DNA from 4 places in the Kluyvera sp. STS39-E genome. Region 2 is predicted to be linked to each of the others. Evidence: predicted binding sites of a transcription regulator. Region 2 holds the regulator's gene; each other region holds the start of a gene.
What was found. The regulator PurR, encoded in region 2, represses purine synthesis genes. The targets are predictions, from matches to a motif close to CANGCAAACGTTTGCNTG.
Positions count from the first base shown of each region.

Region 1: a site for PurR is predicted at 1,319-1,336, ahead of purT (formate-dependent phosphoribosylglycinamide formyltransferase). Genes of this name have one in related genera too.
Region 3: a site for PurR is predicted at 1,253-1,270, ahead of pyrC (dihydroorotase). Genes of this name have one in related genera too.
Region 4: a site for PurR is predicted at 1,387-1,404, ahead of purE (5-(carboxyamino)imidazole ribonucleotide mutase). Genes of this name have one in related genera too.

Region 1 covers NZ_JBFQGA010000006.1:60,917-63,121, forward strand. Annotated here, with positions in the region: gene AB4K05_RS14385 (bifunctional 4-hydroxy-2-oxoglutarate aldolase/2-dehydro-3-deoxy-phosphogluconate aldolase) at 1-25, shown strand, start outside; gene purT (formate-dependent phosphoribosylglycinamide formyltransferase) at 101-1,279, opposite strand; gene AB4K05_RS14395 (tellurite resistance TerB family protein) at 1,462-2,103, shown strand; gene ptrB (oligopeptidase B) at 2,187-2,205, shown strand, end outside.
Region 2 covers NZ_JBFQGA010000003.1:337,044-339,248, reverse strand. Annotated here, with positions in the region: gene AB4K05_RS08185 (YnhF family membrane protein) at 1-32, opposite strand, end outside; gene purR (HTH-type transcriptional repressor PurR) at 327-1,352, shown strand; gene punR (DNA-binding transcriptional activator PunR) at 1,370-2,205, opposite strand, start outside.
Region 3 covers NZ_JBFQGA010000003.1:13,891-16,095, reverse strand. Annotated here, with positions in the region: gene rimJ (ribosomal protein S5-alanine N-acetyltransferase) at 1-276, opposite strand, end outside; gene AB4K05_RS06565 (lipoprotein) at 597-1,157, shown strand; gene pyrC (dihydroorotase) at 1,323-2,205, shown strand, end outside.
Region 4 covers NZ_JBFQGA010000002.1:357,012-359,216, reverse strand. Annotated here, with positions in the region: gene purK (5-(carboxyamino)imidazole ribonucleotide synthase) at 1-810, opposite strand, end outside; gene purE (5-(carboxyamino)imidazole ribonucleotide mutase) at 807-1,316, opposite strand; gene lpxH (UDP-2,3-diacylglucosamine diphosphatase) at 1,435-2,157, opposite strand; gene ppiB (peptidylprolyl isomerase B) at 2,161-2,205, opposite strand, start outside.

The DNA of each region.
Region 1 (2,205 bases), on a different contig from region 2:
AGCAGTTGAAGGTGCAAAACTGTAAGATGATTGACTAACCCGGTCTGTCGACCGGGTTTAGACAAAGTAGGGCGGGTATGCGCAAGCAGCCCGCCTTTTTTTATCCCTGAACGATGACGGCTGCCGCGGCTTTTTTCGCGCGCTCGACCGCCTGCTCTGTGCTATCTCCGATAGCCAGTGCTACACCCATTCGACGGGCTCCAGCAATCTCTGGTTTGCCAAATAAGCGCAGTTGAACGCCTGCACCCACTGCATGATCTACGTTATCAAAAGTCACATTACGGCTGGTTAGCTGCGGTAACAGCACGGCAGATGCCGAAGGGCCATATTGGCGAATTGCGCCAATCGGCAGTCCAAGGAAAGCGCGGACGTGCAGGGCAAATTCTGAGACGTCTTGTGAAATCAGCGTGACCATCCCGGTATCATGCGGGCGCGGTGAAACTTCGCTGAACACCACCTCGTCACCACAGACAAACAGCTCAACACCAAACAGACCATAGCCACCCAGCGCTAGGACGACTTCACGGGCAATCTGCTGTGCACGTGCCAACGCCAGTTCGCTCATCTGCTGTGGCTGCCAGGATTCGCGGTAGTCGCCGTCTTCCTGACGGTGACCGATGGGGTCGCAGAAATGGACGCCATCGACCGCATTGACGGTCAGCAGGGTGATTTCAAAATCAAAATTCACAACCCCTTCAACAATGACGCGACCGGCTCCTGCGCGGCCACCCTGTTGGGCATATTGCCACGCTTGTGCTAACTGATCTGCATGGCGAATAAAGGTTTGTCCCTTACCGGAAGAACTCATAACAGGTTTGACGATACACGGCAGACCGATGTCTGCAACCGCCTGACGGAACAAGTCTTCGTTATCGGCAAAATAGTACGCCGAAGTAGGCAATTTTAGGGTTTCAGCGGCGAGACGGCGGATACCTTCACGGTTCATGGTCAGTTTGGTTGCGCGTGCGCACGGCACAACGTGCTGGCCTGCTTGCTCGAGTTCAATCAGCGTATCGGTGGCGATGGCTTCGATTTCCGGGACGATAAAGTCCGGTTTCTCCTGTTCAACCAGCGCTTTGAGCACCATACCGTCAAGCATATTAATCACATAGGAACGATGCGCGACGTGCATTGCCGGGGCATCGGCATAGCGATCGACCGCGATCACCTCAATCCCTAAACGCTGGCATTCAATCGCCACTTCCTTGCCTAACTCACCTGAACCCAGAAGCATTACGCGCGTCGCAGCAGGACGCAAAGCTGTACCTAATAACGTCATTACCTATTCCACCGTCTATCCAAAGTTTGGCGCATTATAAACGAAAACGTTTGCGTCTGTCTCGATGGCGACAGGCTGGTGATGAAATCAGGTTAAATTTGCGCATCTTTATGCGCAGTAGACATATTCTGACATCTGCTCGCCTAGTCTAAACGACGTATACGTTTTTAACTGGAGGCTATATGTCAGGCTGGCTGAATCAACTGCAATCCCTGCTGGGGCAAAAATCAGGCGACGGAAAAAGTGGGCTTAACCAAATGCTGGTGCCCGGCGCCATCGGTGGATTAGCGGGACTGCTGCTTACCAGTAAGTCGTCGCGCAAAATGCTGGCGAAGTACGGCACCGGCGCGCTGCTGGTGGGCGGCGGGGCGGTTGCTGGGAGCGTACTGTGGAATAAGTACAAAGATAAACTGCGTACTAATCCACAAACGGAAATGAAATATGGCGAACCGGCGGCGCCGCTTGATGTGCGCACAGAGCGGTTGATTTTGGCGCTGGTTTTCGCGGCTAAAAGCGATGGACATATTGATGCCAAAGAGCAGGCCGCCATTGAACAGCAATTGCGAGAAGCGGGTGTGGAGGAGCAGGGGCGAGCCCTGATTGCGCAGGCTATTGAACAGCCACTCGACCCTGAACGCTTAGCACGAGACGTTCATAACGAAGAGGAAGCGCTGGAGCTTTACTTTATCAGCTGCGCCTCGATTGAGATCGACCACTTTATGGAACGCAGCTATCTGAATGCGCTCGGTGATGCCCTGAAGCTGCCGGTGGAGGTACGAGAAGGTATCGAAGCAGATTTACAGCAGCAAAAACAGCAACTTTAACACGACTAATTACAGGTTTTGCTTGCATCGTCGTCTAATTTGTCCACCCTTATAGGGTGTGACTAAAACAGAAGAATAATGAGATGCCACCTAAAGCAAAAC
Region 2 (2,205 bases):
GTGCACAGAGACAGTTTAAGATCGGTACTCATCAATTTTTCTCCTTTTGATTACCACAGTAAAACTGCGTTTAATCATTTTTGCACAGTTAATCATAAAAATCTTCACAGATTTAGCAGGATGTTTGTTTTTGTTCTTCCACTTTGCGCCAGGATAAGTCAAAATTCGACGCTTATTTATAAGCGTACCGGCCATTGACCCCCTCCTGTCGTCCTGTATCGTTTTCCCGGCGAATCACAATCATTAAGATTGTGCCAGGGTGTGTAAAGGCAAACGTTTTCGTTACGATTATATCAGGGGCAGGCTTGGGTCTGGAGTGAGATGGAATGGCAACAATTAAAGATGTAGCGAAGCGCGCAAACGTTTCCACTACAACCGTATCACATGTAATTAACAAAACGCGTTTCGTCGCTGAAGATACGCGCGAAGCCGTGTGGGCGGCAATCAAAGAGCTGCATTACTCACCGAGCGCCGTTGCCCGTAGCCTCAAGGTCAATCACACCAAATCAATTGGTCTGTTGGCCACCAGCAGCGAGGCTGCATATTTTGCTGAAATCATCGAAGCCGTTGAGAAAAACTGCTTTGAGAAAGGCTATACCCTGATTTTGGGCAATGCGTGGAACAATCTGGAAAAGCAACGAGCCTATCTGTCAATGATGGCGCAAAAACGCGTCGATGGCCTATTGGTGATGTGCTCTGAATACCCAGACCCGCTGCTGACTATGCTCGAAGAGTACCGCAACATCCCGATGGTAGTGATGGACTGGGGTGAAGCGAAAGCCGACTTTACCGACTCCGTCATCGACAACGCTTTTGAAGGCGGCTACATGGCAGGTCGTTACCTGATCGAACGTGGCCACCGCGATATTGGCGTGATCCCAGGCCCACTGGAGCGCAACACCGGTGCTGGTCGTCTGGCAGGCTTTATGAAAGCGATGGAAGAAGCGCTGATCAATGTCCCAACCAACTGGATAGTTCAAGGTGACTTTGAGCCGGAATCCGGCTACCGCGCCATGCAGCAGATCTTATCCCAGCATCCGCGCCCTACTGCTATTTTCTGCGGCGGTGATGTGATGGCGATGGGCGCGCTGTGCGCCGCTGATGAAATGGGTCTGCGCGTGCCGCAGGATATTTCACTTATCGGTTACGACAACGTGCGCAACTCCCGCTTCTTTACGCCGTCACTGACGACTATTCACCAGCCTAAAGATTCGCTCGGTGAAACGGCTTTCAATATGTTGATGGACCGTATCGTCAGCAAGCGTGAAGAGTCGCAGTCGATTGAGGTTCATCCGCGCCTTATCGAACGCCGCTCGGTGGCGGACGGCCCATACCGCGACTACCGCCGTTAATGGTCCTTACGGACGCCTTACGCTGGCGTCCGTAACCACTCCTCATTTAGAGTCTCACTGTCCCCCAGGTAATCCAGAAGCCAGCTTAGCGCCGGTGAAGCGTCACTTTGCTGCCACGTCAGGCAACAAGCCGCTTTCGGGAATGGATTCTCCAGCGTCAACGCCACCCACTCTCCGCTATCTAACCATGGCTGTGCCCGATGACCGGGTACCATTGCCGCGCACAATCCGGCTGAAATACAGGTTTCCGATGATTCCCAGTCTGGCACCACCACCCTCTTTTGGTTGTCCAGAAGCCAAGTGGTGCGTTTTGGCAACGAGCGCGACGTATCTTCGCGTACCAACGATGGCCAGTTGCGCAACACATCGTCACTCAGCGGCCCGGCCATCTTTGCCAACGGATGTGAACTGGCAACAACACAGTGCCAGTTCAGCATGCCCATATCGCGGAATGCGAAACGTCCACCTACCGGTATCGCCTGCGTGGCGCCGATGGCTAACTCTACGCGTCCATCCGCCAGCGCATCCCACACGCCATTGAACACTTCTTGGGAAACAATCAGCTCGACATCGTTAAAGTGGCGGTAAAAATCGACAATTAATTGGCGAGTGCGTTCGGGTTTAACAATGTTGTCGACGGCAATCGCCAACTGTCCTCGCCAGCCATTGGCGATTTGCTGACACTGCTGGCGGGTGATCTGCATTTTTTTGATGACAGACCGGCCTTCCTTTAAAAACCAAGCACCAGCCGGTGTTAATTCAACATCCCGATGACGCCTTTCAAACAGCGGTACCGCCAGCCACTCTTCCAACTGGCGCACCGTATAACTGACCGCAGAAGGTACCCGATGCA
Region 3 (2,205 bases), 320 kb from region 2:
GGCGACGCCGATTATCTCTTTCTCTTCGGGATCGAGCAGCGCGAAATAAAAGGCGGTTCCCTGTTTATGGAATTCATTAATCATCGACAACCGCGCCTGCCAGCCCGAAGGGTAGCAGTGGCTATCGTCACGGATAGGTTCCCAGGGTTTCAAAAACTGCCGATTCTCCGCGTAATAATCGGCCAGACGCCACGCGTCCCTGTCGTGAACCAGACGCACGACCAACCGGTCGGTGGTTAACCTTACTTTCGGCACACTACTGCGATAGCCAAACATCTCACTACTCCCGTACCCAACGTATACCCTGGTCTTTTCACTATACCTGCACGATGGCAGCCAATGAAAACAACAATCTATTATTTTGCATTGTGATAAAAAACGGGTCTTGCTGGCAATACGTCAAAAGGTGAGGCAGACCAGCAAAATGCGGATTTCAGTAGGATAGCAATCGGGTTCAGTGGGAAGCGGCAGGTTGAATAGTAGTGATTGATTTCGCCTGTTTGCCGCACTTTCAGCCTTTTCCGCTGTCACAAAGTCACTGACAGCGTATGCTGCTCTTAGTCAGGATGAACACGCGTATTTCGTTGAGGAACCCCATGAATAAATTGTTTGTCATTGCCGCCCTGATCGTCAGCGGTCTGGTTGTCGGCTGTAATCAGCTTACGCAGTATTCGGTAAGTGAGCAGGAGATTAATCAGGCGCTGCAAAAGCGGAATAATTTCTCCAAAGATATCGGGCTTCCCGGCGTCGCCGACGCACATATTGTCCTCAACAACCTGACCAGCGCCATTGGTCGTGAAGAACCGAATAAAATCACGCTCAGCGGCGATGCGAAACTGGATTTGAACTCACTGTTTGGCAGCCAGAAAGCCAACATTGTGCTGACGCTAAAAGCACTGCCGGTATTCAACCAGGAACAGGGCGCAATTTATCTGCAGGAGATGGAAGTGCAGAGTGCGAAGGTCACCCCGGAAAAAATGCAGTCGGTGGTGCAGACGCTCATTCCTTACCTGAATCAATCGCTGCGCACCTACTTCAATAAACAACCCGCCTATGTGCTGAAGGAAGATGCCAGCCAGGGCGAAGCGCTGGCCAAAAAGTACGCTAAAGGGATTGAAGTGAAGCCGGGCGAAATTATTATTCCGTTCACTAACTGATTCATCCTGCCGATTGCCCGGTGGCGCGACGCTCGCCGGGCAACCTCTCCCCATTCCCCATACCGCCGCAAACAATTTTTGCGGAAAAGGATGCAAAGGGAAACGTTTACGCTTATCCTTAGTGCCCGGCAAAAATGACTGCAATTCCACCAGCCGGAGCCTCAAATGACCGCATTACCTCAAGTTGTGAAAATTCGCCGCCCAGACGACTGGCATATTCATCTTCGCGATGGCGAGATGCTGAAAACCGTCGTTCCGTACACCAGCGAACTGTATGGCCGCGCGATTATCATGCCGAATCTGGTTCCGCCAATCACCACCGTGGATGCGGCTATCGCTTATCGCCAACGTATTCTCGACGCGGTACCTGCCGGGCATGATTTCACCCCGCTGATGACCTGTTATTTAACCGATACGTTAGATCCTAACGAACTTGAGCGCGGCTTCAACGAAGGCGTATTTACTGCTGCCAAACTGTATCCGGCCAACGCCACCACGAACTCCAGCCACGGTGTCACCAGCACCGATGCTATCATGCCGGTGCTTGAGCGTATGGAAAAGCTAGGCATGCCGCTGCTGGTTCATGGCGAAGTCACCCACGCGGATATCGATATTTTCGACCGCGAAGCGCGCTTTATTGATACCGTCATGGAGCCGCTGCGCCAGCGCCTACAGGGCCTGAAAGTGGTGTTCGAGCATATCACTACCAAAGACGCGGCAGAATATGTGCGCGACGGTAATGAACTGATCGCTGCCACCATTACCCCGCAACACCTGATGTTTAACCGCAACCATATGCTGGTCGGTGGCGTGCGCCCACATCTGTACTGCCTGCCGATCCTCAAGCGTAACGTTCACCAGCAGGCGCTGCGTGAACTGGTCGCCAGTGGCTTTACCCGCGCCTTCCTTGGCACCGACTCGGCGCCGCATGCCCGTCACCGTAAAGAAGCCAGTTGCGGTTGCGCTGGGTGCTTTAATGCCCCGACCGCGCTGGGTAGCTACGCAACGGTGTTTGAAGAGATGAATGCGCTGGAACATCTGGAAGCCT
Region 4 (2,205 bases), on a different contig from region 2:
CGGCAGGTCGGTGATTGCGCGCAGATGCAGTTCGAACTGGCTGATGGATGCGCCGTTCTGCGTCCAGTGGCCGCTGTTATGCACGCGCGGGGCCAGTTCATTAATCAACAGACCGGCAGGGGTGATGAAGCACTCCATCGCCATGACGCCAACGTAGTTCAGCTCTTGCATAATGGCGGAAAGCATTGCTTCCGCCTGCGCCTGCTGCTTGGCATCCGCCTGCGGGAAGGCCACGCTCATGCGCAGAATGCCATCCTGATGCAGGTTGTGTGTCAGCGGATAAAACACGGTGCTGCCGTCGTGGGCGCGGGCCCCTACCAGCGACACTTCACCGGAGAAGTTAATGCCCTGTTCGACGATGCATTCACCATAGCAATCATCCGGCAGCTGCGCGGTTTCATCTTTGCGCAGACGCCACTGACCGCGACCGTCGTAGCCACCCGTGCGGCGCTTAACGATCGCCAGCTCGCCCAAGCGGTCAAATACCCCAGGCCATTCACCGGCGCTAGCCAGCAGCTGCCACGGCGCGGTCGCCAGTTCGAGCTTATCGAACAGCTGCTTTTGCGTCAGACGATCGGCAATAATCGGAAAAACGTCGCGGTTGACGAAGGCTTTGTGCTCAGCCAGTTCGCGGGTCAGCGCGGTTTCCGGCCAGCGTTCAATCTCGGCGGTAATAACGCTTTGCTGAAACGGCACGGCGGCTGGATCGGCTTCTAAGCCTACCGGCCAGACGGTAATCCCTAGCGGTTCACCGGCCTGGCGTAGCATCCGGCCAAGCTGGCCGTTGCCCAGTACGCAAACCTGCTTCATGCCGCACCTCGCGGATCGGGATTATCCAGCACTTCATCGGTTTGCGCTTTACGCCAGTCGGCAAGGCGCTGATGCAGTTCGGTATCGTGCTGTGCCAGGATCTGCGCGGCGAGTAATGCTGCGTTGGCAGCACCCGCTTTACCAATAGCCAGCGTGCCCACTGGGATACCGCGCGGCATCTGTACGATGGAATACAGGCTATCGACGCCACTTAGTGCTGCGCTCTGTACTGGAACACCCAGCACGGGAACCAGGGTTTTTGCCGCAATCATACCGGGTAAATGCGCAGCACCACCGGCACCGGCAATAATCACCTGATAACCGTTGCTTTCGGCGTCTTCGGCAAAGCTGAATAGTTTATCGGGGGTGCGGTGGGCGGAAACCACTTCAACATGGTGAGGAACATTCAGAATATCGAGGATTTCTGCGGTGAACTGCATGGTAGCCCAGTCGCTTTTGGACCCCATCACGATGGCGATACGTACCGGATTATTGCGCGAAGACATGCGTCTGAAAACTCCTGTGGGTGTGCTGCACACGACTTAGAGGCCACAGAGAATAACACGGAAAATGGGCAAGGAAAACGGTTGCGTCGCCATTGAATAGGCGAATTAAGTGGAGAATTTAAAACGGGAAGGGGATTAGCTCCACGTCTTCTTCGCTGACTTTCACCATTGAGCCGTGGTCATGCCAAGCGCCTAGCACCACACGATGTGCCGTTTCGCCATTGGCGTCGAGGGTATGGATATCCGGGCGATGGGTATGGCCGTGAATCAGCCACTGCACCTGATGTTTTTCCATGACCGCACTGACTGCCTGCGGGTTTACGTCCATGATCTCCATCGACTTGCTGCGGTTTGCGGCCTTGCTGTCGTTACGCATTTTCTGCGCAATGCGGCGGCGGATACACAGCGGCAGGGCGAGGAACAGTTTTTGGATCCACGGCGTGTGGACTTTAGCGCGAAACGCTAAATAACCCGGGTCGTCGGTGCACAGGGTGTCGCCATGCATAATCAGCACGCGGCGGCCGTAGAGATTGAGCACCTTTTCTTCAGACAGAAGCTGCATGCCGCTGTCGCGCGCAAAGCGTCGGCCTATCAGGAAATCGCGGTTGCCATGAATGAAATAACAGGGTACCCCGGAATCCACTAACGATTTGATTGCAGAAGCGATTTCACGGTGCAGTGGGTTGGGATCGTCGTCGCCAATCCACGCTTCAAACAGGTCGCCTAAAATGTACAGCGCATCGGCCGTACGGGCTTCACCGGCTAAAAAACGCAGAAAACCGGCGGTAATCGCCGGTTCTTCTGTTTGCAGATGAAGGTCTGCAATAAAGAGTGTCGCCACCAATTACTCGCTGACGGTCACGCTTTGAATAATAACGTCTTCTTTTGG